4 regions of the Pantoea brenneri genome follow, and region 1 is predicted to be linked to each of the others. Evidence: predicted binding sites of a transcription regulator. Region 1 holds the regulator's gene; each other region holds the start of a gene.

Evidence for each region. Region 1 encodes PurR, which represses purine synthesis genes. Its sites were predicted from a motif close to CANGCAAACGTTTGCNTG; they were not measured.
Region 2: a site for PurR is predicted at 2,265-2,282, ahead of purM (phosphoribosylformylglycinamidine cyclo-ligase). Genes of this name have one in related genera too.
Region 3: a site for PurR is predicted at 3,829-3,846, ahead of cvpA (colicin V production protein). Genes of this name have one in related genera too.
Region 4: a site for PurR is predicted at 1,845-1,862, ahead of guaB (IMP dehydrogenase). Genes of this name have one in related genera too.

The regions. Positions count from the first base shown of each region.
Region 1 is NZ_JBCGBG010000001.1:1,346,675-1,353,974, reverse strand. Features, by position in the region: gene cfa (cyclopropane fatty acyl phospholipid synthase) at 1-765, opposite strand, end outside; gene punC (purine nucleoside transporter PunC) at 1,078-2,280, opposite strand; gene punR (DNA-binding transcriptional activator PunR) at 2,387-3,292, shown strand; gene purR (HTH-type transcriptional repressor PurR) at 3,289-4,314, opposite strand; gene cydH (cytochrome bd-I oxidase subunit CydH) at 4,596-4,685, shown strand; gene AABB92_RS06285 (C40 family peptidase) at 4,745-5,539, opposite strand; gene AABB92_RS06280 (Grx4 family monothiol glutaredoxin) at 5,904-6,239, shown strand; gene rnt (ribonuclease T) at 6,285-6,950, opposite strand; gene gloA (lactoylglutathione lyase) at 7,070-7,300, opposite strand, start outside.
Region 2 is NZ_JBCGBG010000001.1:178,028-185,327, forward strand. Features, by position in the region: gene pstB (phosphate ABC transporter ATP-binding protein PstB) at 1-242, shown strand, start outside; gene purN (phosphoribosylglycinamide formyltransferase) at 527-1,165, opposite strand; gene purM (phosphoribosylformylglycinamidine cyclo-ligase) at 1,162-2,202, opposite strand; gene upp (uracil phosphoribosyltransferase) at 2,432-3,058, shown strand; gene uraA (uracil permease) at 3,218-4,501, shown strand; gene hda (DnaA inactivator Hda) at 4,608-5,309, shown strand; gene arsC (arsenate reductase (glutaredoxin)) at 5,306-5,653, opposite strand; gene bepA (beta-barrel assembly-enhancing protease) at 5,684-7,147, opposite strand.
Region 3 is NZ_JBCGBG010000001.1:317,460-324,759, forward strand. Features, by position in the region: gene AABB92_RS01525 (DedA family protein) at 1-488, shown strand, start outside; gene accD (acetyl-CoA carboxylase, carboxyltransferase subunit beta) at 638-1,552, shown strand; gene folC (bifunctional tetrahydrofolate synthase/dihydrofolate synthase) at 1,647-2,915, shown strand; gene dedD (cell division protein DedD) at 2,905-3,645, shown strand; gene cvpA (colicin V production protein) at 3,910-4,395, shown strand; gene purF (amidophosphoribosyltransferase) at 4,433-5,950, shown strand; gene AABB92_RS01555 (UbiX family flavin prenyltransferase) at 6,062-6,631, shown strand; gene argT (lysine/arginine/ornithine ABC transporter substrate-binding protein ArgT) at 6,891-7,300, shown strand, end outside.
Region 4 is NZ_JBCGBG010000001.1:150,366-157,665, reverse strand. Features, by position in the region: gene guaA (glutamine-hydrolyzing GMP synthase) at 1-246, opposite strand, end outside; gene guaB (IMP dehydrogenase) at 319-1,785, opposite strand; gene xseA (exodeoxyribonuclease VII large subunit) at 1,954-3,327, shown strand; gene AABB92_RS00720 (M4 family metallopeptidase) at 3,453-4,466, shown strand; gene AABB92_RS00715 (protealysin inhibitor emfourin) at 4,463-4,795, shown strand; gene AABB92_RS00710 (glucose/quinate/shikimate family membrane-bound PQQ-dependent dehydrogenase) at 5,063-7,300, opposite strand, start outside.

The DNA.
Region 1 (7,300 bases):
ACGATCGACGACATCAAAATAGGTGGCGTAATTTTTAGGACCGACATGTTCAAACATTCCGACCGATACAATACGGTCAAACTGTTCATTCAGATCGCGATAGTCCTGTAATAGAATGGTGACGTCTAATCCTTCACAGCGCTGCTGCGCCAGTTTCTGCTGTTCAGCCGAAATGGTGACACCATGCACTTTAACGCCATAATGACGTGCGGCAAATTCTGCCAGTCCGCCCCAGCCGCAACCAATATCCAGCAGCGACATGCCCGGCTCCAGCGCTAATTTGCGGCAAATCATATCCAGCTTTGCTTCCTGCGCGGCGGCGAGCGTGGTGGCTTCCTTCCAGTAGCCACAGGAGTACTGCATATAAGGATCGAGCATCAGAGAAAACAAATCGTTTCCTAAATCATAATGCTCTTTACCGACAATCCAGGCGCGTTTTTTCGACTGGAGGTTGGTTAAGCGCGCCGCGGCAATACGCAGCGTATCTTTAAAATGATGTGGAAGTTGCTGGTCCAGTTTATGTTTGAGCACGTGGTGGAAGAATATATCCAGCCGATCGCATTCCCACCAGCCGTCCATATAACTTTCGCCCAGACCCAGCGATCCCTCCTGCAAAACACGTTTAAAGAAGTCAGGGTTTTTAACCTGAATATCCCAGCTACGTGAGCCATTAATTTCGATATCTGCTTTATCCAGCAGTTCATGAACGATGCGATACCAATGGTTTTCTTCGAGGCTCACTTCTTCTACATACGATGAACTCATAGCTTCTCCACCACCTGTCCAATCTTAACCTGAAAAAGAATAGTCAATTTCTTCAGGAATTGAGAAAAGTCACGGATGACTCCGTAAACCAGATATCTGGCGTGATACAGAGGATTAAAACGGTGCAAAACGATCCGGCGCGATAACCCTAACCTGCGCGCAGACGCCATCCCGGCAACCCGGTTGCCAATCAATGTGTAACGTTATTATGTTGTTGATTTGTTGCAGAATTATTGACCCGAATGAGTATATTCTCACGCGGGTCAATATTCAATGACTTATTGTTAGTTTGCTAACTAAAAAATCATTGCTTCAGTGATTATCCTGGCAGGCGGTAGAGGGGGTGGCAACATCAGATTGTGCGTTTGCAATACGCTGCATCACGAAGCCGAGCAGGGCAAGCAGGATAGTCAGCGCCATCATCAGGGTAGTGGTCAGCAGCGGCTGCGTCAGTCCGGCCGAGACGGCCAGGCTGGCGGCGAAGCATAATCCCAGTTGCAGAGTATTCTGCAATGCTGCCGCTTTACCGGTGGCGTCAGGGAAAGGCATCAGCGCAGCGGAAACCACGATCGGGTAGATGGCACCATTGGCCAGCGCCATGCCGCAGAACGGCAGCAGCAGGCTGACCAGCGTACTGTGGCCGGAAAGCGCAACCGCAAACAGCGCCAGAATGCTCAGGCTGTAGATCGCCAGCAGCCACGGCAGCAACTGTGCACCAGCAAAACGGTTGAGCAGGGCGCGGCAGCCGAAACCGCCAATCAGGAATGCAAAGGTTTGTGGCAGATAGCTCAGACCGATGTCGGCTGGCGTCAGGCCCAGATCGGCCAGAATAAACGGCGAGCCGGTCAGCCAGGCAAAAAAGCTGGCGGAACAGGCGGAGTAGATCAGCACGTTGCCACTGTAGACCCGCGACTTCAGCAGAGTGAAAAAGCCAGGCTGTGCGCCTTGCTCACCTTTGGCTTTACGGCTGGCCGGCAGACGCAGGGTAGTGAGGATCAAGGCCACGGCAATCAGCGTCAGCACCAGAAAAATAGACCGCCAGTGAAAATGGCTGATCAGCCAGGCGCCCAGCAACGGCGCCAGCGCTGGCGAGAGTGCCACCAGTGGCATAATGGTGGCGAACACCTTGTTGGCGCGCGCCGCCGGATAACGATCTACAACCAGCGCCTGCCAGCTAACGGCTGCGGCACAGACGCCGATCGCCTGAATAAAGCGCAGCGCCAGCATCAGATAGATATTATTGACCCACAGCATACCGGCGCAGCCGACGGCAAACAGCGCCAGACCGGCCAGCAATACCGGCTTGCGGCCGATGCGATCTGACAGCGGTCCCCAGAACAGCTGACCGCAGGCAAAGCCCGCCAGGAACAGGCTCATACTGGCGCTGATCAGGCCGGGTGAGGTGTTAAAAGTTTGCTGCATCGCGCCGAAGGCGGGCAGGTACATATCGGTGGCTAAAAAGCCCAGCATGCTCAGCAGAGCGAGATAAGGCATAAATCCTTTTGACGGTGACATCTGATTCTCATTTTGCAGGTTGAACGCGGCAGAGTGTAAAAGGTGCGTTTGCCGCTGTGAAACGCTAATATTTGCCGGTTGCTGTTAAAAAATTTGAAGGCAGATTATGTGGTCAGAATATGCATTAGAGGTGGTGGATGCGGTGGCGCGCGGTGGCAGCTTCAGCGCCGCGGCGCAGGAGCTGCATCGGGTGCCGTCTGCTATCAGCTATACCGTGCGTCAGCTGGAAACGTGGCTGGCGGTACCGCTGTTTGAGCGCCAGCATCGCGAGGTGGTATTAACCCCCGCTGGCGAGCATTTTGTCCGTGAAGGGCGCAGCGTTATCAAAAAAATGCTCGCCACCCGCCGCCAGTGTCAGCAGCTGGCTAACGGCTGGCGTGGACAGCTGAGTATTGCGGTCGACTGCATCGTCAAGCCGCAGCGCACCCGGCAGTTAGTCAAAGATTTTTACCGCCATTTCCCCGACATGGAGTTGCACATCAGTTATGAAGTGTTTAACGGCGTCTGGGATGCGCTGGCGGATGATCGGGTTGAAGTGGCCATCGGCGCCACTCAGGCGATACCGGTCGGCGGACGCTTTGCCTTTCGCGACATGGGGACGCTCAACTGGCGCTGCGTGGTGGCGAACCACCATCCGCTGACTGGCGTGAGTCAGATTGATGACGACACCCTGCGCAGCTGGCCGTCGCTGGTGCTGGAAGATACCTCACGCGCGCTGCCACGCCGGATGACGTGGACGCTCGACAATCAGCGTCGTCTGGTGGTGCCGGAATGGCAGACCGGCCTGGATTGCGTGCTGGCGGGATTGTGTGTGGCGATGGTGCCGGGGCATCTGGCGCGGCCATTACTGGACAGCGGAGCGCTGGTGGAGCTGACGTTGCCGGTTGCATTTCCGGACAGCCCCTGTTGCGTAAGCTGGGCGGAAGATCGCGCATCACCGGCGACGGGCTGGTTACTCAGCTATCTGGGTGATGCGCAAACGCTTAATCAGGAGTGGTTAAGCGAAGATTAACGGCGATAGTCGCGGAACGGACCGTCAGCCACGGAACGACGTTCAATCAGCGTCGGATGCACTTCGATGGTCTGAGAAACCTCTCGTTTACTGGTGATGCGGTCAAGCAGCATCTCCAGCGCTTTCTCACCCAGTTGTGCTTTTGGCTGATGCACGGTAGTCAGCGCAGGCGCGAAGTAGCGCGCGTTGCGCACATTGTCATATCCGATCACCGAAATGTCCTGCGGCACCCGCAAACCCATCTCATCGGCGGCGCAAATCGCGCCCATCGCCATGATATCACCACCACAGAACACCGCGGTCGGGCGCTGTTTCTGCGACAGGATCTGCTGCATCGCCTGATAGCCTGATTCCGGTTCGAAGTCGCCCTGCACGATCCATTCGGCACGCGGCTGAATGCCGGCTTCTTCCAGCGCCTTGAGGAAACCAGCATGACGTCCACCGCCGGTGTTGCGCTCCATCTGACCGGGAATCGCGCCAATCTCACGGTGACCGCGCTCAATCAGATAACGTCCGGCCAGATAGCCGCCCTGAAACGCATTATCCAGCACCGTGTCGGTGAAGTCGGCGCGTGACTCGCCCCAGTCCATCACCACCATCGGGATATTACGATTTTCTTCCAGCATCTTCAGCAGATCGTCCGGATACTCAGAGCACATCACCAGCAAACCATCGACGCGCTTCTGCGCCATCATGCTGAGATAGGCACGCTGCTTTTGCAGGTCGTTATGCGCATTGCCCAGAATCAGGGTGTAACCTTTGTCGAAGCAGTGATTCTCCACCGCCTCAATAATTTCAGCAAAGTAGGGCGCTTCGCTCGAGGTTGCCAGCAGGCCCAGCGTTTTGGTGTGATTCACTTTCAGGCTGCGCGCTACGGCGCTCGGCGAATAGTGCAGTTCCTGAATCGCCTGCCAGACGGCGTTGCGCGTCTCTTCAGCGACAAAACGCGTTTTGTTGATGACGTGCGAAACGGTGGTCGTTGAGACGCCGGCGCGTTTTGCCACATCTTTAATTGTTGCCATTAAAATCGGACTCCAGGGCTTATCTAACGCAATGATAAGCATAATGTTAAACGTTTGCGTCTGCTCAGGGTTTTCTCCGCAATTATGCAGCTTTTCTGGCCGGTAAACAGGCGTCTGGCGGGTAATGAGCGCCTGAAAAGGAGAGCAAACGGAACCGGGGCTGCGCGCGTTGCGCAACAAAGGCAGGATTCTAACAAGGCTGGACGGATAAAACGAGATTTTTACCGGCCCGTATGGGAAAATGGCTTATCCCTACAAAATGTGTGACTAAGGAGCGGTAAATGAGTACAGATTTGAAACTGGCCCTGATGACTACCGTCGGCTGTCTGCTGATGATTGTCGCCTTTAGCTTTACAGCTGTGCTGCACTAATGAAAAAGCCGGGCATCGCCCGGCTTTTCTCTGTCTGGTTATTCGCGTAGCGAATCCGCTTAACGAATGGTTTTCGGCGTCATCACCCGACGCGCGCCGATGTAGTGGCGCTGCCAGTAATCTTCACCCAGCGCACTGATCTGAATATCTTTGCCGGTGCGTGGCGACTGAATAAATTTGCCGTTGCCGAGATAAACCCCAACGTGATCGGCGGTGCCGCGACCATTAATCCGGAAGAAGACTAAATCGCCTTTCTCCAGCGACTCACGTTTTACCGGCGCGGCGTCGCGCAGGTGGTACATCTCATTGGCGGTACGCGGGATCTTAAATTTAACCAGATCTTTATAGGCGTACCACACCAGACCGCTGCAGTCGAAACCGGTGTGCGGTGAGGTGCCGCCCCACTGATAGGGTTTACCCAGCTGGCCCATCAACTTGGTCATCGCCGTCTCGCGCGCCTTCTGGTAGCGCTGGCGATGTGACTTGCTCATTTTAATGGTGCCGGTGTCACCGCTGTCATTGCTGCTGGCGTCAGCCGTTTTAAGCAGACGCTGATGGCCGTAGCGTTTCTTACTGGCGGTTTTGAGCAGGGTTTTGCTTTTCTTTGCGGGAAGATGACTGGCGGTGAGTTCGCTTTTTTTCTGTTTTTTGAGTTTGAGCTTCTGGACCGGGCTGACGCGTGTTTTCTTCGCCGACGTTTTCAACGGGCGACGCTTGCGGCGCTCATCTTCGCGCGCACTCTTTTTCTCTGCTTTATGCGAACTGACATTCACCGGCGCCTGCGGGGAAGCAGAAGCGATGTTGAAGAACAGTTGCGCAAAGGCAAGGATGAAAAGCGTAATGATTAAACGCATAGTCCGGTTTTAGTTAAGTTGTCAGGGCCACTACGCACCGCGACAAAGTTGGGAAAAATCTGATCCAGGATCAGCGCCGAAGCCATTCTAGTCCAGTTCACCTGAAAACCGTAACGCCTTTTTTTATTAATCTTTCGGCCTCGCCCGTTTGCGCTGAAAATGAGCATTTTCAGCGTCTTATATCTACAAAACTATTGCAAATTATTAATATGTTACTTGTAGTTAATAATCGGGAGTTAACAGGGCCGAAAAGAGGACTTAACAAACATGGCGATTTAATCGGGCAACCCCCAAAATCTCATTTTCAGTCCTGGTGCGAAGTCGCTACAATAAACAAACACGAAGTGACGAATTAAGGAAGGCAATTATGAGTACTGTAGAAAAAATTCAGCGCCAGATCGCAGAAAACCCGATCCTGCTGTACATGAAAGGTTCCCCGAAACTGCCAAGCTGCGGTTTCTCTGCGCAGGCGGTACAGGCGCTGTCAGCCTGCGGTGAGCGTTTTGCTTACGTGGATATTCTGCAGAACCCAGACATTCGTGCAGAGCTGCCGAAATATGCCAACTGGCCAACCTTCCCGCAGCTGTGGATTGATGGCGAACTGGTCGGCGGATGTGACATCATCGTCGAGATGTTCCAGCGCGGTGAACTGCAGTCGCTGATTAAAGAGACCGCAGAGAAGTTTAAAGAAGCGGAATAAAACAAAAAGGCCGACATCGCGTCGGCCTTTTTCATTGCAGATTCTTCAGTCAGCGCTCGCGGCTGCTTCGCCTTCGGCGAAGGGCAGGGGCCAGCCACCCAGCCGTTTCCAGCGATTCACCAGTTCACAGAACAAAATAGCGGTCTGCTGAGTATCATACAGCGCCGAGTGTGCCTGGGTGCTGTCAAACGCCATACCCGCGGCTTTACACGCCTTCGCCAGCACGGTCTGTCCGAGCACCAGTCCGCTCAGCGCCGCGGTATCAAAGGTGGCAAACGGGTGGAAAGGATTGCGCTTCAGACTGGCACGCTCGGCGGCCGCGTTCATGAAGTTCAGATCAAACGTCGCATTATGCGCGACCATAATGGCGCGATTGCAGCCGGTATCCTTAATGCCTTTACGCACCATCTTAAAGATGGCGTGCAGCGCCTCATATTCACTCACTGCGCCGCGCAGCGGATTGCTGGGATCGATACCGGTGAACGCCAGCGCTTCAGGATGCAGTAGCGATCCAACAAACGGTTCAACGTGAAAATGCAGCGTCTGGTCGAGATGGATCCAGCCCTCATCATCCATTTTCAGCGTGGTAGCGGCAATCTCCAGCAGCGCGTCAGTCTGCGCGTTGAAGCCGGCGGTTTCGACGTCGATGACCACCGGATAGAAGCCACGGAAACGTTGATTGAGTGCATTGGGGGAATTCGATTCAGACATCAGGATCTCATTGCAGAAAAAGGGCAGCGCGCATTATGGCAAAAATCTGGCCCGGGTGCAGCAGATGAAGAGGAGCAGAAGAGGTCAGCCCACCCGACAGGGCAGGCTGAAGAGCAGGCTTAGTTGCCCAGGCCGTGACCGGCGTGTTTGTTCTCGATCAGTTCGATTTTATAACCATCGGGATCTTCAACAAAGGCGATGATGGTTGAGCCACCTTTCACCGGACCCGCTTCACGAGTGACGTTGCCGCCATCGTTACGGATACGTTCGCAGGCTGCAGCAACGTCGTCGACGCCCAGCGCGATGTGACCGTAAGCGTTACCGAGGTCATACTTATCAACGCCCCAGTT
Region 2 (7,300 bases), 1.2 Mb from region 1:
ATGAACCGACCTCGGCGCTGGACCCCATCTCTACCCTGGTGATTGAAGAGCTGATGACCACGCTGAAGCAGCACTTTACGCTGGTGCTGGTCACCCACAATATGCAGCAGGCGTCACGCGTATCGGACTATACCGCTTTTATGCATCAGGGCGCGCTGGTGGAGTTTGACGATACCGATCGCATCTTTACTGCGCCGAAACAACGACGCACCGAAGATTACATTACCGGCCGCTACGGTTAAGGAAAGGGATAAGAGCGGGGTTTGGTCAGACGACTGATAAACTTAAAGCGATGGGAGCCGATGCCCGGAGTAAAGCATCGCGGGCCATCGACAAAAACGTCGGGAGCGTTTTTGAACAACGCAAAGCGTTGGCCCGGCTACGGGCGCACCTCAGGGATGAGGTGCGTAATCGCCCGCGCTGAGCGGCCAGGGATGGCGTTTTTTGCGTCTTTACGGAGGGCACAGGCTCTCTGAGCCTTTACTCTGCCATCACTTCAGAAGAAATGATGGCTTCTCCTTCCACGTCAGTCGTTTGCATAGCCCTGCGGCGGCAAGGGTTCACCGTCCAGCCAGGCTTTCCCGTCACGCATCCTGAGCCGTCCGTCGATAAACCAGCTAATCACCAGCGGATAGATCGCATGTTCCTGATGCTGCACCCGCTCAGTAATCTCCGCCTCACTGTCATCCGGGAATACCGGCACTTTGGCCTGCAGGATCACCGGGCCGCCATCCAGTTCATCGGTGACAAAATGCACTGAGGTCCCGTGTTCGCTATCGCCGTTCTCCAGTGCCTGACGGTGTGTATGCAGGCCGGGGTATTTCGGCAGCAGAGAAGGGTGAATATTCAGCAGGCGGTCATGGAAATGGGCGACAAACGCACTGCTGAGAATCCGCATATAGCCTGCCAGTACCACCAGATCCGGTGACCAGGCCTCGATTTCAGCGATCAGCTGACGGTCGAAGGCGTCACGGTCAGCGAAGTCGCTGGCGGCCAGCGCTTTGGCGGGAATGCCCGCTTCCTGCGCCCGGGTCAGGCCATAGGCCGCAGCACGGTTGCTGATAACGGCAGCGACGCTGCCGTTAATCCGCCCGCTGGCGCAGGCGTCAAGGATGGACTGAAGGTTGGTTCCGTTGCCGGAAATCAGTACAACCAGCTTTTTCATCCGTTGATGACCACACGCTCTTCCGCATCGGAGGCCTTGATCACGCCCAGCTTCCACGCTTTTTCACCGGCAGCCTGCATCAGCGCGACGGCTTTATCCGCCTCATCCGGGCTCAGGGCAATGATCATCCCGACGCCGCAGTTAAAGGTGCGGTACATCTCAAAGCGGCTGACGTTGCCCGCCTGCTGCATCCAGCTGAATACCGCAGGCCACTGCCAGCTCTTCTCGTCAATCACCGCCTGGGTGTTGTCGGGCAGGACGCGCGGAATGTTTTCCCAGAAGCCGCCGCCGGTCAGGTGCGCAATCGCATGCACATCGACCTGCTCAATCAGGCTGAGGATATTTTTTACGTAGATGCGGGTTGGTTCCAGCAGGTGGTCAGCCAGCGGTTTGCCTTCCAGCTGTTCAACCAGCGGATCGGTATTGCTGACTTCCAGAATCTTACGCACCAGCGAGTAGCCGTTAGAGTGAGGACCGCTTGAACCGAGCGCGATCAGCACGTCGCCGTCCTGCACTTTACTGCCGTCGATGATTTCTGATTTTTCAACCACGCCGACACAGAAACCGGCTACGTCGTAATCTTCACCGTGGTACATGCCCGGCATTTCAGCGGTTTCGCCGCCAACCAGCGCACAACCTGACTGCAGACAGCCTTCGGCGATGCCGGTGATCACCGCAGAAGCGGTATCAACGTCCAGTTTGCCGGTGGCGTAATAGTCGAGGAAGAACAGCGGCTCTGCACCCTGAACCACCAGGTCGTTGACGCACATCGCGACCAGGTCAATGCCAATCGCATCGTGGCGCTTAAGGTCCATCGCCAGACGCAGCTTGGTGCCGACGCCATCGGTGCCGGAGACCAGCACCGGTTCACGGTATTTTTGCGGCAGCGCGCAAAGCGCACCGAAGCCGCCCAGTCCACCCATTACTTCCGGGCGACGCGTCTTTTTCACTACGCCTTTAATACGGTCAACCAGGGCGTTACCAGCATCAATATCAACACCGGCGTCTTTGTAACTGAGAGAGGTCTTGTCGGTCACTGCGAGGTCCCCACGCGAGTTGCGGTTGGTGGTTTAAATAAAGCGCGGTAATTCTACCAGCGCAGGCAAACGTTTGCGAGTCCGGGATTGCGCACCAGGCGATTTTCATCAATCCTTATTTTGTCCCGGTAAATGCTGCCGCCTTGCGCAAGGATAAGTGGCGCGAAGGCGAAAAGGCGGTATAATCCCGCGATTTTTTTTTAGCTCAACTCATTCCGGGAGAACACCAATGAAGATCGTGGAAGTCAGACACCCGCTGGTCAAACATAAACTGGGCTTGATGCGTGAGCATGATATCAGTACCAAGCGTTTCCGCGAGCTGGCATCAGAAGTGGGCAGCCTGCTGACCTACGAAGCCACCGCCGATCTGGAAACCGAAAAAGTGACTATTGAGGGCTGGAACGGCCCGGTGCAGATCGATCAAATCAAAGGTAAAAAAATTACGGTGGTCCCGATTCTGCGTGCCGGTCTCGGCATGATGGAAGGCGTGCTGGAGCATGTTCCCAGCGCACGCATCAGCGTGGTGGGCGTCTACCGTGATGAAGAAACCCTGGAACCTGTTCCCTATTTCCAGAAGCTGGTCTCGAACATTGAAGAGCGCCTGGCGCTGGTGGTAGACCCGATGCTGGCGACCGGTGGTTCAATGATCGCCACCATCGACCTGCTGAAAAAAGCCGGTTGCAGCAGCATTAAAGTGCTGGTGCTGGTGGCCGCGCCAGAAGGGATTGCCGCTCTGGAAAAAGCGCATCCTGACGTAGAGCTCTATACCGCGTCGGTCGATCAGGGACTGAACGACAAAGGTTACATCATTCCTGGGCTCGGTGACGCCGGGGATAAGATTTTCGGAACCAAATAAATCGCATAGCCGGCCGGAGAGTCGGCTTTTTTTTGGCAAAAAAAGCATCATCCCCAATCGGATAACACCCGCCGTCTGGCATCAGCTTCCCGCACTCTGCGTGACGCTGCGTCGGCGCGGGTGTCACCAACGGGGAAAACTAACGCAAGGGGATAAATGATGACTCGTCGCGCCATTGGCGTCAGTGAACGACCGCCGTTACTGCAAACCATTCCACTCAGCCTGCAACATCTGTTCGCCATGTTTGGCGCCACGGTGCTGGTGCCGATTCTGTTCCACATCAACCCGGCTACCGTACTGTTATTCAACGGTGTCGGCACGCTGATTTATCTGTTTATCTGTAAGGGTAAAATTCCTGCCTATCTTGGCTCAAGCTTTGCTTTTATCTCGCCGGTGCTGCTGCTGTTGCCACTGGGCTACGAGGTGGCGCTCGGCGGATTTATTCTATGCGGCGTGCTGTTCTGTATTGTGGCGCTGATTGTGAAACGGGCCGGTACCGGCTGGCTGGATGTGATGTTCCCGCCGGCGGCGATGGGCGCGATTGTCGCAGTCATCGGCCTGGAACTGGCTGGCGTGGCGGCGAATATGGCCGGTCTGCTGCCGGCTGAGGGCAGTTCGCCCGACAGCACCACGGTGATTATCTCGCTGGTGACGCTGGCGGTGACGGTGTTTGGTTCGGTGCTGTTTCGCGGCTTTCTGGCGATCATCCCGATTCTGATCGGGGTGCTGGTCGGCTATACGCTCTCGTGGTTTATGGGCATCGTCGACTGGAGCGGGGTAGAGAACGCGCCGTGGTTCGCGCTGCCAACCTTCTATACGCCACGCTTCGAGTGGGTGGCAATGCTGACTATTCTGCCGGCGGCGCTGGTGGTGATTGCCGAACACATCGGCCATCTGGTGGTCACGGCCAATATCGTGAAGAAAGATCTGATCCGCGACCCTGGCCTGCACCGCTCGATGTTCGCCAATGGCTTATCAACGGTGATTTCTGGTTTCTTTGGCTCGACCCCCAACACCACCTACGGTGAGAATATCGGCGTGATGGCGATTACCCGCGTCTACAGCACCTGGGTAATTGGCGGCGCGGCGATCCTCGCCATTCTGCTGTCCTGCGTCGGTAAACTGGCGGCGGCGATTCAGGCGATCCCGGTGCCGGTGATGGGCGGCGTCTCGCTGCTGCTGTACGGGGTAATTGGCGCGTCCGGTATCCGGGTGCTGATCGAATCCAAAGTGGATTACAACAAAGCGCAGAATCTGATCCTGACCTCGGTAATCCTGATCATCGGCGTCAGCGGCGCGAAGGTGCATATCGGCGCGGCGGAACTGAAAGGCATGGCGCTGGCCACTCTCGTTGGCGTGGGATTAGCGCTGATCTTCCGCGTGATTTCACTGCTGCGCCCGGAAGAGGTAGTGCTGGAAGCTGACGAACGCCAGGATAGCTGATCGTTAGCCGCTTCCTGAGAACGGGGCAGGGACGCTCCATTCATCTCTTTCTGAAAACTGTGGTAGACTTCCCCGGTTTTTTGCTTGTTCTCTTGCTGAGGTGCTTCTGAACACGCCGGCACAATTGTCATTGCCACTCTATTTGCCTGACGACGAAACCTTCGCCAGCTTCTGGCCGGGGGAGAACCCGTCGCTGATTGCCGCGCTGAAAGGTGCTCTCAACCAACAACATGGCAGCTATCTCTACTTCTGGTCGCGCGAAGGCGGAGGCCGGAGCCATTTGCTGCACGCAGCCTGCGCAGAAATGTCAGCGCGCGGTGCGGCGGTCGGCTATGTGCCGCTGGATAAGCGCACCTGGTTTGTGCCGGAAGTGCTGGAAGGGATGGAGCAACTGTCACTGGTATGCATCGATAATATCGAGTGCATTGCCGGCGAGCCGGAGTGGGAAATGGCGATCTTCGATCTCTACAACCGCATTCTGGAAACCGGCAATACCCGCCTGTTTATCACCGGCGATCGTCCGCCACGTCAGCTTAATCTGCAGTTGCCCGATCTGGCTTCGCGTCTCGACTGGGGCCAGATCTACCGTCTGCAGCCGCTCTCTGATGAAGATAAGCTACAGGCGTTGCAGCTGCGTGCCGGATTGCGCGGCTTTGAGCTGCCGGAAGACGTTGGCCGCTTCCTGCTGAAGCGACTCGATCGCGAAATGCGCACGCTGTTTGATACGCTGGATCGCCTCGATCGTGCATCGATCAGTGCCCAGCGCAAACTGACCATCCCCTTTGTTAAAGAGACGCTCGGCCTTTAAATAATCCCGAGTACCGCCTCCGGTGGGCGGCCGATACGCGCCTGGTCGCCATTAATCACAATCGGTCGCTCAATCAGGCTGGGATGGTCAACCAACGCGGCGATCAGTTCAGCCTCACTCTTCGTTTCCTCCGCCAGCCCCAGCTCATGATAAAGCGGCTCTTTGGTCCGCATCAGCTGGCGTATACTCTGCATCCCCAGCTTTTGCAGCAGGATTTGCAGCGTGTCGCGGGTTGGTGGGGTTTGCAGATAGAGCACCACCTCGGGTTCAATGCCGCGTTCCTGTAACAGCGCCAGCGTTTCGCGACTCTTGCTACAGCGCGGATTGTGATAAATCGTCACCATTTCAGGCGATCTCCTCTGATAACGGGCCGGTTAGCCTTTCTGATATTGTTTAAAACGCTGCTGCAACTGCCGCAGCTGATCGATACGGGCATCGTAACGCGCCTGCTTCAGGCTGCCGAGCGGCACCTGGGCGCTGGCGCTGCTAAGGGTAGTGATCGCCTGGTCAAGCTGGCCGTTGAGCGCCAGGCTTTCAGCGCGCGCCGACAGCTCTTCATCGTTCAGTCCCTGCTGTGCTGATGCCTGTGCCAGTAAGTCCCAGCCGTTAGGATCATCTTTGTTGGTCCAGGTGTAGCGATTCAGAATGCGGCTGGCGTTGGCCGGCTGTTTCGCTTCAACGTAGGCGTTTGCCAGGTTGAGCTGCACTACCGGGCTGTTCTTCGCGCCGGTCGCGCCGGTAAGCAGGGCGATCGCCTGTTGCGGCTGGTTCAGTCCGATGTCGATATCCGACATGATATCGAGGAACCAGACGTTATCCGGCTGCTTCGCCAGCAGCGGAGTGATGATCCGCTTCGCATCGGCATAGCTTTTCGCCTGTAAAAACTGCACTGCCTTACCGTACTGCGACGCCAGCTGTTCGCGGGTGTTACCGCTGGCGTACTGGTTCAACAGTTCATCGGTCAGCTGATTGCGGCCGGTGGCGTACATCCCCAGCGCACGCACCTTCGCCAGATAGAAATCCTGACTGGACTGCACCACCACCGGTCGCATCTGGTTGGCGCGGTTGCGCGCATCTGCCAGACGGCTGTCAGGCAGCGGGTGCGTCAGCAGAATTTCTGGTGGCTTAGACGAGAAGCGGCTCTGATCGGCCAGCTTCTGTAAAAAATTTGGCATCGCCTGGGGATCGAAACCGGCACGTTGCAGCACCTGAATCCCGATGCGATCCGCCTCCTGCTCGTTACCCTGGGTGAAGCTGATAATGCCTTGCTGGGTTCCCGCCAGCGTACCGGTCAGCGCCGCCATACCGGCCTGCGGATTGGCCATCGCCAGCAGAATTGAGCCCAGCGCGCCGACCCAGGTGAGCGGGGCATTGCGCTTTTGATCTTCCATGGCGCGTGCCAGATGGCGCTGCGTCACGTGCGAAATTTCATGCGCCATTACCGAGGCCAGCTGGCTTTCATTTTCGGTGAACCGGAACAGCGCCGAGTGCAGCACCACATTGCCGCCAAAGAAGGCAAAGGCGTTGAGTTCATCGTTCTGAATCAGAAAGAAGTGGAACGGCGTCTTAACCGAATCGGCGTGTGACACCAGCCGCTGGCCGAGCTGATTGATGTACTGGTTAAGCAACGGGTCATTGATCAGGGGAGCACTGGCGCGCAACTGGCGAACGTAGAAGTCGCCCATCTGTAATTCCTGATTAATCGACAGCGTTGAGCCCGCTGTGGTCCCCATATCGGGCAGTGAATCACTGACGTCGGCCCAGGCAGGTGCCAGACTGGTGAACATCAGCGTTGGGAGCAGTGCGGCGATCAGCGTTTTTTTTAACCGGTTCAACATGCCTTAATCCTGTAAAGAGGCCCTGAAACTGGCCAGGTGCGCAGCGGTAAGCTTCCGTTTTTTCGCAGCTAACAACGGTTCGCAACTATCTTAACCACAGCATGATAAGAAAGGAATGGGGTTATCTACGCCGGATGGCGTCTGTTTTGTGCA
Region 3 (7,300 bases), 1.0 Mb from region 1:
GCGCACTGGCGGCGTTGCCTGGCAACGACCTGAATGTGCATCTGATGGTGGCGCTGTTAGTGGTTGCGGCGATCCTTGGCGATGCGGTGAACTACACCATTGGCCGTCTGTTTGGCGAGCGGTTGTTCAGTAACCCGAACTCCAGAATCTTCCGTCGCAGCTACCTGGATAAAACCCATGCGTTTTACGCCCGTCACGGCGGTAAAACCATTATCCTGGCGCGTTTTGTGCCGATTGTTCGCACCTTTGCGCCGTTTGTTGCCGGTATGGGCCACATGTCCTATCGTCACTTTGCGCTGTTCAACGTCACCGGTGCGCTGGCCTGGGTCCTGCTGTTCTCCTATGCCGGTTACCTGTTTGGCGATTTGCCGGTGGTGCAGGAAAACCTGAAGCTGCTGATTGTCGGGATTATCCTGGTGTCGGTATTGCCGGGCGTGATTGAAGTCTGGCGTCATCGCCGCCAGGCAAAGCAGCAGAAGCAGCCCTGAGTGGCCGCTTTGCTCAGGGGTAAGACCAGATTTTTATCCACAGTCTGAACGGGTTGTGGTTTAATGAGCGACATTTACCGTCTGCTGAAGCGGTTTTCAGCAGTATCAAGACGACTGGACCAGGTCAGTTTTAAACAGAAAGGTCATCAATGAGCTGGATTGAACGCATTCTTAATAAAAGCAACGTTACGCCTGCGCGCCGCGCCAGTATCCCGGAAGGGGTCTGGACCAAGTGCGACAGCTGTGGCCAGGTTCTCTACCGTGCCGAGCTGGAGCGTAATCTTGAAGTCTGTCCGAAGTGTGACCATCACATGCGTATGCACGCCCGTGAGCGCCTCGGCAGCTTCCTCGATCAGGGCACCCTGGTTGAGCTGGGCAGTGAACTGGAACCCAAGGATCTGCTGAAGTTCCGCGACTCGAAAAAGTACAAAGATCGTCTGGTCGCTGCGCAAAAGGCGACTAACGAGAAAGATGCGCTGATCGTGATGAAAGGCCAGCTGCATGGCATGCCGGTTGTCACTGCCGCCTTCGAATTCGCCTTTATGGGCGGTTCAATGGGCTCGGTAGTGGGTGCCCGTTTTGTGCGTGCGGTTGAGCAGGCGCTGGCGGATAACTGCCCGCTGATCTGCTTCTCTGCCAGTGGCGGCGCGCGTATGCAGGAAGCGCTGATGTCGCTGATGCAGATGGCGAAAACCAGCGCCGCGCTGGCTAAAATGCAGGAACGCGGTCTGCCTTACATCTCGGTACTGACCGACCCGACCATGGGCGGCGTGTCAGCCAGCTTTGCCATGCTGGGCGACCTCAACGTGGCGGAACCGAAAGCGCTGATCGGCTTTGCCGGTCCCCGCGTTATCGAGCAGACCGTGCGTGAAAAACTGCCGCCGGGCTTCCAGCGCAGTGAGTTCCTGATTGAAAAGGGCGCGATTGATATGATCATTCGCCGTCCGGAAATGCGGTACAAACTGGCAAGCCTGCTGGCAAAAATGATGAACCTGCCAGCACCGCTGCACGACGGTGAACAGTCCGCCCCGGCGACGACTGAGCCGGAGAGCAACGAGGCCTGACAGGAGATAGAAAGGCGCGCCCGTCGCGCCTTTCACCAATGCACCGTATACCTCAGCACCAGTCTGTCGGGTATAAATAAGCAAAACGGGACATATGGACAATCTTCACCTCCCTCAAGCCACGTCGCCTTTGGCCACGTGGCTTTATTATCTTGAGCACCTGCACACTCAGGCCATCGAACTGGGGCTGGATCGCATTCGCCAGGTCGCGCAACGTCTTGACCTGCTGAAACCCGCTCCCTTCGTCTTCACCGTCGCCGGCACCAACGGCAAAGGCACCACCTGTCGTACCCTGGAAACGCTGCTGATGGCGGCCGGCTATCGCGTGGGCGTTTACAGCTCGCCGCATCTGGTGCGCTATACCGAACGGGTACGGGTTCAGGGGCAGGAGCTGAGCGAAGCGCAGCACTGTGCCAGCTTTGCCGACATTGAAGCCGGACGCGGTGATATCTCACTGACCTATTTTGAGTTTGGCACCTTGTCAGCGCTGAAGCTGTTTCAACAGGCGCAGCTGGACGTGGTGATCCTCGAAGTCGGCCTCGGCGGACGGCTCGACGCCACCAATATCGTGGATGCAGATGTGGCGGTGGTCACCAGCATTGCGCTCGATCACATCGACTGGCTCGGTCCGGATCGGGAAAGCATTGGCCGCGAAAAAGCGGGTGTTTTCCGTGCCGGCAAACCGGCGGTGGTGGGTGAGCCTGATATGCCGCACAGCATTGCCGCAGTAGCCAGTGAGAAGGGCGCACAGCTGCTGCAACGCGACCGTGACTGGTGTTACCGTCAGCAGCCGGAAAGCTGGTCGCTGCGTGACGCGCACGGTGAGCTGAACGATCTGCCGCTGCCGCAGGTGCCGCTGCCGAATGCCGCGACGGCGCTGGTCGCGCTGCGCGCGTCCGGACTGCAGGTCAGTGAAGCGCAGATCCGCGCTACGCTGCCGTTAGCCATGCTGCCGGGCCGCTTTCAGACCATCAGCGAATCGCCGCGGGTGATTCTGGACGTGGCGCATAATCCGCATGCGGCGCACTATCTGGCGTCACGGCTGGCCGCGCTGCCCAAAACCGGCCGGGTACTCGCGGTGGTGGGTATGCTGCACGACAAAGATATTGCCGGTACGCTGGCGGCGTTGTCACCGGCGGTGGATGCCTGGTACTGCGCACCGCTCGACGGCCCGCGCGGCGCGACGGCGGAGCAGCTGCTGCAGTGGCTGCCGCAGGGCGAGGCGTTCAGCACGGTAGAGCAGGCCTGGCAGCAGGCGCGCCAGCAGGCGCAGCCGCAGGACATTGTGCTGGTGTGTGGATCGTTCCACACCGTGGCACAGGTCATGGAATCGATTGAAACGGAGAAAGGACGTGGCAAGTAAGTTTCAGAACCGTTTAGTCGGCACCGTCATTCTGGTGGCCGTCGGCGTGATTGTATTGCCGGGGCTGCTGGATGGGCAGAAGAAGCACTATAAAGAAGAGTTCGCCGCCATTCCGCTGGTGCCGAAACCCGACGATCAGCAGGACAGCGAAATGGTGCCGCCGGTGACCCAGTCGCTGCCGGCCCAGCCGCCGGAAGGCGCAGGTAATGCGGTCAGCAGCAGCAGCGGAAAAACCACCGCAGCGGCTGAACAGGGACGCGCAAAACCCACCGAAGAGAGCGAGCCGGCCGTTGTGACGCCACCGCCGGTGCATCAGCCGACGCCGGTGAAACCGAAACCGGTCGAGCAGCCCAAACCGAAGCCGGTTGAGCAGCCGAAGCCTAAACCGGTCGAACAGCCGAAGCCAAAACCGGTTGAGCCACCGAAAACCGTGGAGCAGCCGAAGCAGGCCGAGACGCCGAAGGCGGCCGAACCGAGCGCACCAGCCGGTCAGGCTTATGTGGTACAGCTGGGTGCGCTGAAAAACGCCAGCAAGGTGAATGAGATTGTCGCGCAGCTGCGACTGTCGGGCTATCGCGCCTTTACCGTGCCATCAACGCCGGTACAGGGACAGATCACCCGCATTTACGTGGGACCGGACGCCTCAAAAGCCAAAATGCAAAGTGCGGTAGGCGAGCTGAAAAGCATCTCCGGGCTGGGCGGCGTCGTGAAGCCGTACAGCGCTCGCTAAACTCATCAATTGGCGCTGCCAATAGCAGTAACAGGCAGCGCCAATTGGGCTAAAGCACGGCGGGTTAAAGCGGATAAACGGGTAAAAAATGACGATTTTCAACGGCCTGACCGTCGGGAAATCAACCGGGCGACGAAGGTTTTTTTCATCGCCTTTTTTATGGATGCAGAACAGGAAAACCGCTACGCAAACGTTTTCTTTTTCTGTTAGAATGCGCCCCGAACTGGATGCAGGGGTGCAATGGCACTGGCGCTGGAAGAGTTCATGATCTGGATTGATTACGTCATTATTGCGGTAGTTGGTTTTTCGGCTCTGGTCAGCCTGATCCGTGGGTTTGTCCGGGAAGCCTTATCTCTTGTTACCTGGGGATGCGCGTTTTTTGTCGCCAGTCATTACTACGCCTACCTTGCAGTCTGGTTTACAGGTTTTGACGACGAACTGGTTCGTAACGGTATCGCCATTGGGGTGTTGTTTGTCGCCACCCTGATTGTCGGTGCGATTGTGAATTACGTGATCGGCTCGCTGGTGGAAAAAACCGGCCTGTCGGGAACCGACCGGGTGTTGGGCGTCTGTTTCGGGGCGTTGCGTGGTGTGCTGATAGTGGCCGCTCTGCTGTTCTTCCTCGATACTTTCACCGGCTTTTCGAAAAGTCCGGACTGGCAACAGTCTCAACTCATTCCCGAGTTCAGTTATATAATCAGGTGGTTTTTCGATTACCTGAAAAGCACGTCGAGTTTTTTACCCCGGTGATGCGACCGGGAGTGCGGCTTAATGAGGAAATGACAACATGTGCGGTATTGTCGGTATCACCGGTTTCATGCCGGTAAACCAGTCGATCTATGACGCGTTAACGGTGCTCCAGCACCGCGGGCAGGATGCCGCAGGCATTTGTACTATCGATGCGCTGAAGTGCTTCCGTCTGCGAAAGGCAAATGGCCTGGTCAGCGACGTTTTCGAAGCACGCCACATGCAGCGTTTGCAGGGCAACATGGGCATTGGTCACGCGCGTTATCCGACCGCGGGCAGCTCAAGTGCCTCTGAAGCGCAGCCATTCTACGTAAACTCGCCGTACGGTATTACGCTGGCGCACAACGGAAATCTCACCAACGCCCACGAACTGCGTAAGCACCTGTTCGAAAAGGGCCGCCGTCATGTGAATACCACCTCAGATTCTGAAATCCTGCTCAATATTTTCGCGCAGGAGCTGGATCGCTTCCAGAACGATCCGCTGGAAGCCGACAATATTTTTTCCGCCGTCGCTGCGGTGCATCAGCAGGTGCGCGGAGCCTATGCGGTGGTGGCGATGATTATCGGTCATGGCATGGTAGCGTTCCGCGACCCGAACGGTATCCGTCCGCTGGTGCTGGGCAAACGCGTGATCGCCGATGGCCGTACCGAATATATGGTGGCCTCGGAGAGCGTGGCGCTGGATACGTTAGGGTTTGAATTCATCCGTGACGTCGCACCGGGTGAAGCGGTCTATGTCACTGAGCAGGGGCAGCTTTCTACCCGCCAGTGCGCCGAAAACCCGAAAAGCAATCCCTGCCTGTTCGAGTACGTCTACTTTGCACGTCCCGACTCGTTCCTCGATAAGATTTCGGTCTACAGCGCCCGCGTGCGCATGGGCACCAAGCTGGGCGAGAAAATTGCCCGCGAGTGGGAAGATCTGGATATCGATGTAGTGATCCCGATTCCGGAAACCTCAACCGATATCGCACTGGAAATTGCGCGCATTCTCGATAAGCCGTATCGCCAGGGCTTTGTGAAAAACCGTTACGTCGGCCGCACCTTTATCATGCCGGGCCAGCAGTTACGTCGCAGCGCGGTTCGCCGTAAGCTGAACGCTAACCGCGCCGAGTTCCGCGATAAAAACGTGTTGCTGGTGGATGACTCCATCGTACGCGGCACCACCTCAGAGCAGATCATTGAGATGGCGCGTGAAGCCGGTGCGAAGCGGGTTTATCTGGCGTCAGCGGCTCCGGAGATTCGTTTCCCGAACGTATATGGCATTGATATGCCAAGCGCCACCGAGCTGATTGCCCACGGTCGTGAAGTCGAAGAGATCCGCCAGCTGATCAAAGCGGATGCGCTGATTTTCCAGGACCTGGATGACCTGATCGAAGCGGTTCGCGAAGAGAACCCGGACATTACCCAGTTTGAATGCTCGGTGTTTAACGGAATTTATGTCACGAAGGATGTTGACCAGCGCTATCTGGAATACCTCCAGTCGCTGCGTAATGACGATGCAAAAGCGGTTGCGCGTCAGAATGAGGTGGAAAACCTCGAGCTGCACAACGAAGGCTAAGCGCCAGCGTTAGGGCAGATAAAGCAGGGCGGGAGCAATCCCGCCCTGTTTGTTTTCAGAAATCCCCAGGCCGCGTTATGATGATGCATCCGGGTAGAGCAAGGTTGGAATATGAAACGACTCATCATTGGCATCTCAGGCGCCAGCGGGGTGATTTATGGCGTGCGCATGCTGCAGGTTTTGCAGCAGGTCGATGAGGTGGAAACGCATCTGGTGATGAGCCAGGCGGCGCGCCAGACGTTAGGGCTGGAGAGCGATTACTCACTACGTGACGTGCAGGCGCTGGCCGATGTGGTGCACGACGTGCGCGATATTGCGGCAAGCATTTCGTCAGGATCGTTTAAAACCCTCGGGATGGCGATTTTGCCGTGCTCAATGAAAACCCTGTCCGGCATCGTCCACAGTTACAGTGATTCACTGCTGACCCGCGCGGCTGACGTGGTATTAAAAGAGCAGCGCAAGCTGGTGCTGTGCGTGCGTGAAACGCCGCTGCACGTTGGCCACCTGCGCATGATGACCACCGCCGCCGAGTTGGGCGCCATCATTATGCCGCCAGTACCGGCGTTCTATCATCGCCCTGAAAACATCGGGCAACTGGTTGATCAAACGGTCAATCGGGTCATCGATCAGTTTGATATCGAATTGCCAGAAGATTTGTTCGCGCGCTGGCAAGGTGCATAAAGTTCCGCTGGCGCACTTATTTAGTGCATAAGCGCGCCTCGGATCACTCTTCGTGCATTTGATGCACCAAAAGTTAACATCATCGCTTTTTCTCTTTTACTTCACTGTTATATTCCCCTCACAAGCTCAGCGTTTTCGGCTGTCGGACGTCACGCTAAGTGCGCGAATAACTTGCAGAACTGGCATGAAACATGCAACTTACTTTGCGCAAACACATCACGTACCACATAACAAAAAGCACTTCACTTGAGGGTAATCTATGAAAAAGCGTGTTCTGGCTCTTTCCCTGATGCTGGGTTTATCCAGTGCTGCCAGCGTATTTGCGGCGGTACCAGGTTCAATCCGTATCGGCACAGATCCAACCTACCCACCGTTTGAGTCAAAAAACGCGCAAGGGCAGTTAGTGGGCTTTGATATCGACCTCGCTAACGAAATCTGCAAACGCATTCATACCCAGTGTACTTACGTTGAGAGCGACTTTGACGCCCTGATCCCCTCGCTGAAAGCGAAGAAAATTGACGCCATCATCTCTTCTCTCTCGATCACAGCAAAACGTCAGGAAGAAATCGCCTTCTCGGAAAAACTTTACGCCGCCAACGCGCGCTTAGTGGCACCGAAAGGGTCTAAAATCGAACCGACGATTGAGTCGCTGAAAGGCAAAAACATCGG
Region 4 (7,300 bases), 1.2 Mb from region 1:
CGGCACACCGGCGCTGAAGACATATTCAGGCGCACGCGGGCTGTTCAGCTCGGTGGTGCTTTCCGGCCCACCGGAGAGGATGATGCCGCTCGGATTGAACTGGCGAATCTGCTCTTCGGTCACGTCCCATGCCCAGAGTTCACAGTAGACACCCAGTTCGCGCACGCGACGTGCCACCAGCTGAGTATATTGAGAGCCGAAATCGAGAATCAGAATGCGATGCTTATGGATATTTTCCGTCGTCATTGAGGGGTTTCCAGAACGGTGACTTGATAAATAAAAGCGCCCGGCTGAAGCCGGGCGGGAAATCTTACTGGATTACGATCCCATGCGGTAGTTCGGTGACTCTTTGGTAATGGTCACATCATGGACATGGCTTTCGTTGATGCCGGCACCGCTGATGCGGACAAATTCCGCTTTGGTGCGCAGGTCATCAATGGTCGGGCAGCCGGTCAGGCCCATACAGGAGCGCAGTCCGCCCATCTGCTGGTGTACGATCTCTTTCAGGCGGCCTTTATAGGCAACGCGGCCTTCAATGCCTTCCGGCACCAGTTTGTCGGCGGCGTTATCGGTCTGGAAGTAACGGTCAGATGAGCCTTTCGACATCGCGCCCAGTGAACCCATGCCGCGATAGGATTTGAACGAACGCCCCTGATAGAGTTCGATTTCGCCCGGGGATTCTTCGGTACCGGCCAGCATAGAACCGACCATCACACAGGATGCGCCCGCAGCAATTGCTTTGGCGATGTCGCCAGAGAAGCGGATACCACCATCGGCGATTACCGGAATACCGGTGCCTTCCAGTGCAGCAACCGCATCAGAAACGGCGGTAATCTGTGGCACGCCAACGCCGGTGACGATACGGGTAGTACAGATGGAGCCCGGGCCGATACCGACTTTAACTGCACTAACGCCGGCGTCTACCAGCGCCAGTGCGCCAGCACCGGTCGCCACGTTGCCGCCGACGATTTCAAGATCAGGATATTTGGCGCGGGTTTCACGAATACGTGACAGCACGCCTTCGGAATGGCCATGCGAGGAGTCAATCAGCAGCACGTCAACGCCGGCCGCAACCAGCGCATCGATACGCTCTTCGTTACCGGCGCCCGCACCAACGGCGGCACCGACACGCAGACGACCCTGCGCATCTTTACAGGCGTTTGGTTTACGTTCGGCTTTCTGGAAATCTTTTACGGTAATCATGCCAAGCAGATGGAAGCTGTCATCCACCACCAGCGCTTTTTCAACGCGCTTTTCGTGCATTTTGTGCAGCACTACGTCGCGCGCTTCACCCTCTTTCACCGTCACCAGACGATCTTTCGGGGTCATCACAGCGGATACCGGCTGGGAGAGGTCAGTGACAAAGCGAACGTCACGACCGGTAATGATACCGACCAGTTCGTTGTCGCGGTTCACTACCGGGTAACCGGCAAAACCGTTACGCTCGGTCAGCGCTTTCACTTCGGCCAGCGGTGTAGTTGGCAGCACGGTTTGTGGCTCAGTCACCACGCCGCTTTCATGTTTCTTCACCTTGCGCACTTCGTCCGCCTGGCGTTCAATTGACATGTTTTTGTGAATGAAGCCAAGACCGCCTTCCTGCGCCAGCGCAATCGCCAGACCCGCTTCGGTCACGGTGTCCATTGCAGCGGAAAGCATCGGAATATTTAAACGGATATTTTTGGTCAGCTGAGTGCTGAGATCGGCCGTATTCGGCAGGACGGTGGAGTGTGCAGGAACGAGTAAAACGTCGTCGAAAGTGAGTGCTTCTTTAGCGATTCTTAACATGGCAATACTCCACCTCGGGTGAATGAGAATAGATAAAATATTGCCGCGGCATTATACAGGCCGTAACCGATTGCCTCCAGCATTATTTCAGAAAAACTCTTGATCCGCGCTATCAGCCCTGTAGTATCGGTGAATTAACCTGCTGATTTGGAATTTGATCTTCGTCACATGTCGCTGCCACCCGTCGCCAATATTTTTACCGTCAGCCGTCTCAATACCACAGTGCGTCAGCTGCTGGAAAAAGAGATGGGCCTGGTCTGGCTGAGCGCCGAGATCTCCAACTTCACCCAACCCGCTTCCGGTCACTGGTACTTCACCCTGAAGGATGACGGCGCCCAGGTGCGCTGTGCCATGTTCCGCAACAGCAACCGTCGCGTCACCTTTCGTCCGCAGCATGGTCAGCAGGTGCTGGTTCGCGCCAACATCACGCTGTATGAGCCGCGCGGCGACTATCAGCTGATTATCGAAAGTATGCACCCGGCCGGTGAAGGTCTGCTGCAGCAGCAGTTTGAACTGCTGAAAGCGCGGCTGGCGACCGAAGGTTTGTTCGAACCACAGCATAAGCAACCGCTGCCCGATCCGGCGCGCCAGGTCGGTGTGATCACCTCTTCAACCGGCGCGGCGCTGCACGATGTGCTGCGGGTGCTGCATCGCCGCGATCCCTCCTTGCCGGTAGTGATCTATCCCACTCCGGTTCAGGGCGTTGATGCGCCTGCCGCTATCGTCCGGGCGATTGAGATCGCTAACCAGCGTAATGAGTGCGACGTGTTAATTGTCGGCCGTGGCGGCGGCTCACTGGAAGATTTGTGGAGCTTTAACGACGAACGCGTCGCGCGGGCGATTTTTGCCAGCCGTATTCCGATCGTCAGCGCTGTCGGCCATGAAACTGACGTCACGATTGCCGATTTTGTGGCAGATTTGCGCGCGCCAACGCCTTCTGCCGCCGCCGAGATCGTCAGCCGTAATCAGCTTGAGCTGCTGCGTCAGCTGCAGTCGCAGCAACAGCGGCTTGAGATGGCGATGGACTACTATCTGGCGCGCCAGCAGCGGCTCTACAGCCGGCTGGAGCATCGTCTGCAACAGCAGCATCCTCAGTTACGTCTCGCCCGCCAGCAGACCGCCCTGTTCCGCCTGCAGCAACGGCTGACTGACGCGATGGAAACCGGCTTGCGCCACGCCAGCCGGCAACAGGATCGCCTGACGCATCGGCTGACCGCGCAGCAGCCACAGCAGCGTCTGTTTGAAGCGCAGAAGCAGCTGCAAAGCTGGCACTATCGTCTGCAGCAGAGTATGCAGAAACAGCTGAACGCGGATAAACAGCAGTTCGGCCAACTGGTAGCGCAGCTGGAAGGCGTCAGTCCGTTAGCGACCCTGGCGCGCGGCTTCAGCGTCACTACCGATACTGCAGGTCAGGTTGTGAAAAAGACCCAGCAGCTGCAGAACGGCGATCTGCTGCGCACTCGCCTGGATGATGGCTGGGTCGAGAGTCAGGTAACCCAGCTGTTGCCGGAGAAAAAGCGCCGCCGCAAAGCCGCTTCCTGATCGCCCTGCTGGTGTCAGACCGTCAGTACACCGGTTATCGTATCGCTTGTTATGGCATCAACGAGGTGTATCTTTACTGACCGGTCTATACTTTTTGGCACATCCCTGTTGCCAAGGAGTTTCACATGGCCTTTAGCGTTATTCCTCCCTATATCCTCCGCAAAATTATCGCGCACGGCTCCGGTCACCAGCAGGAACAGGCGCGCCGCACCCTGACCCATGTACAGCATCTGATGGCTGAACACTGGCAAAAGCCGGCCGTGGCGAAAACGGCAGCAGGCGGCCATGTGGATCGCGAAATTTATGATGCGCAAAACCAGCAAACCCTGCCCGGTAAGCTGATTCGTCAGGAAGGCCAGCCCGAAAACGGTGATGTCGCAGCCGGTGAAGCCTGGGATTATCTCGGCACCACCTATGACTTTTTCTGGCAGGCCTACCAGCGCAACTCGCTGGATAATCAGGGGCTGAAACTGCTCGGAACGGTCCATTACGGCGATAAATACCAGAACGCCTTCTGGAACGGTCAGCAAATGGTATTTGGTGATGGTGACGGCGAGATTTTTAATCGTTTTACCATCGCAATCGACGTGGTGGCGCACGAACTGACGCATGGCGTGACCGAGAATGAAGCCGGTCTGATCTACTTTGAGCAGGCGGGTGCGCTGAACGAGTCACTCTCCGATGTATTTGGCTCGCTGGTCAAACAGTTCAGTAAAAAACAGAGTGCCGATCAGGCTGACTGGATCATCGGTGAAGGCCTGCTGGCCAGCGGTATCAATGGCAAGGGGCTGCGGTCGATGTCTGCGCCCGGCACCGCGTATGACGACCCGATGCTGGGCAAAGATCCGCAGCCGGCGCACATGGATCATTACGTTCAGACCCGCGAAGATAACGGCGGCGTGCACCTCAACTCCGGTATTCCTAACCGCGCCTTCTATCTGGCGGCGAAAGCGCTGGGCGGCTATGCGTGGGAGCTGGCGGGTCACGCCTGGTATGACACAATGTGCGACGATGAACTGCCGCAGGATGCCGATTTTAAAACCTTTGCCCGCTTTACCCTTCAGCATGGCGAAAAGCGCTTTAACCGTTCCGTTGCCAGCGCAATTGAGCAGGCGTGGAAAGAGGTCGGTGTGCTATGAGTGATCTGCCAGAACTCACCGATGACGCCACTATCATCGTGGCGCGTGAAGGAGGCCTCGCCTTTATGCCTGGCCTGCGCGCCGAACGCCGTTTTTCGCTGGGTGAACTGCCGCCGCCGGAAAAGCAGCGCGTCTGTCGTGCGCTTGAGCAGGCTATGCCGCTGGGCGAGCCGGAAGAGAAAGCGCCTGAGGTGGGACGTGGCGATCAACGCTATTTTCGCATTCAGATTCAGTATGCGACCCACCGCGAGGTCGGCACCATCGTGCTGTTGATTCCGGAACAGGTAGCGCCGCCAGAATTGCAGGCGCTGTGGCGTGATGGTGAATAAGCAAAAAAGGGCCGACAGTGTCGGCCCTGAGACAGCTGAATAATCTGATGTGAATCTGGCAGCAACCCATGAGCTTAAGATGCAGGGAACACAGTCAGAGGAGGAAAGCGTCCCGCGCCATGGACGTCGCGCGCCGGGCAGTCATGGATGTCGGTTTTGCGACTTTCCGATCTGACCGTGTTACCTGAGCTAAGCGGCCTTACAGCGAACCGGGCAACACTCTGCCAAAAAAAGGGCCGACAGTGTCGGCCCTTTTCACAGCTGAACTTACTTGCTGTCTGGCAGCGCGTAAGCAATCACGTAATCACCACGATCCGGCGACTGGCGTGCACCACCGGCAGAGATGAGGATGTACTGTTTGCCGGTTTTCGGCGAAACGTAGCTCATCGGGCCGCCCTGGCTGCCAACCGGCAGACGTGCTTTCCATACTTCTTTACCGGTTGAAGCATCAAAGGCGCGCAGGTAGTAATCCTGGGTACCGGCGATGAACACCAGCCCACCCTGAGTTGCCAGCGTACCGCCCAGCGTTGGCATACCAACCGGCATTTTCATGCGCATTTTGATGCCGAAAGGTCCGGTATCCTGCACGGTACCGACCGGCACCTGCCAGACGATTTTCTGGGTTTTCATGTCAATGGCCGACAGCGTACCAAACGGTGGCTTCTGGCAAGGAATGCCCAGCGGCGACATAAAGCGGTTTTTGTTCACCGCATACGGTGTGCCTTTCAGCGGCACCGCGCCCATACCGGTGTTGATCGCTTCACCACCGTTGCTGCCACGAGAAATCTTATTGGTGTCAGCCGGGATCATCTGTACCCACAGGCCGAGACGCATGTCATTGACGAACAGCAGATGGTTGTTCGGATCGGTCGACATGCTACCCCAGTTCATTCCGCCCAGCGAACCCGGGAAGCTCAGCGACTTATCGGTGTCCGGTACGGTGAACAGGCCATCATAACGCATCGATTTGAAGCCAATACGGCAGGCCAGCTGATCAAACGGCGTAGCACCCCACATGTCAGACTCTTTCAGCGTCTGGTTGCCAATCTGTGGCATACCGGTCGAATGAGGCTGGGTTTTGGTGTACTGCTCGTTCGGGATATGTCCCTGTGGCATCGGCAGCTCTTCGACTTTGGTCAGTGGCTTGCCGGTCATGCGATCGAGCACGAAGATCATGCCGGTTTTACCGCCAATCACCACCGCAGGTTTAGTTGTGCCATCCTTCAGCGGGAAATCGATCAGGCTTGGCTGCATCGGCAGGTCGAAGTCCCACAGATCGTTATGTACGGTCTGATAAACCCACTTCTCTTTACCGGTGGTAGCGTCCAGCGCCAGCACGGATGCGCCATATTTGTGATCCAGTTCGGTACGGTTCGCACCCCACAGATCGACAGATGAACTGCCCATCGGGATAAATACGGTGTTCATCGCCGGATCGTAAGACATCGGTGCCCACGAGTTCGGCGTACTGCGGGCGTACTCTTTGCCCGGCATTAACACCGCATTCGGATCGACATTACCCGGGTCAAACGCCCAGCGCATCTGACCGGTGATGACGTCAAAACCACGCAATACGCCACCCGGCATATCGGTCTGGACGTTGTCAGCGACGCGGCCGCCCACCACTACGGTGGTGCCTGCCAGCGTCGGTGCCGACGTCAGCTGATACTGCGGATCGGGCGCCTGGCCGAGACCGGCTTTCAGGTCAACGATACCGTGATTACCAAAGCTCTCACAGAACTCACCGTTGTCAGCGTTGATGGCGATCAGACGTGCATCGATGGTGTTCATCAGAATGCGGCGCTGACAGCTATCACCGGCTGGCAGCGTGACGGCCGGAACCGGCGTCGAGCCTGGCTGAGTTGGCTGCTGCAGCGGTTTAGTGGCATCGAAATAAGCCAGACCACGGCAGCGCGGCCAGACTTCCGCCTGGGCATTGATTTCGCGTTTCCAGATCTGCTTACCGCTGTCTGCTTCGACGGCAATAACATTGTTGTGCGGGGTGCAGAGATAGAGGGTATTACCCACCTGTAACGGGGTTTGCTGATCTTCCGCGCCGTTGCCGGTTGGGCTGTCCGGGATATCGCCGGTCCGGAAGGTCCAGGCGACCTGCAGATCTTTCACATTATCGCGGGTGATTTGGTCCAGCGCCACAAAGCGGCTGCCCTGTGGCGTGTTGCCATAGTTATCCCAGTCTTTCTGCTGTTTCGCTTTATCCACCGGAATCAGCGGCAGCTCTTCGCCTGAGAACGCGACGGTAGGATGTGGCTGAAACATCTGCACGAAAGTTACCACCATGCCGACTGCCAGCAGCGCAGAAAGCCCATAAGCGGGCTTTGCCAGCGAGCTTTTGCCTTCACGCTTACGCAGCGCAGGCCAGAGCAGGAAGGCGACGATCATCAGGCCGGTTGGCACCATCAGGCGTGAAACCAGCGGCCAGAACTCGATGCCAGCATCAAACAGGGACCAGATCAGGGTGCCGACAAACATCAGCAGAAACAGTAC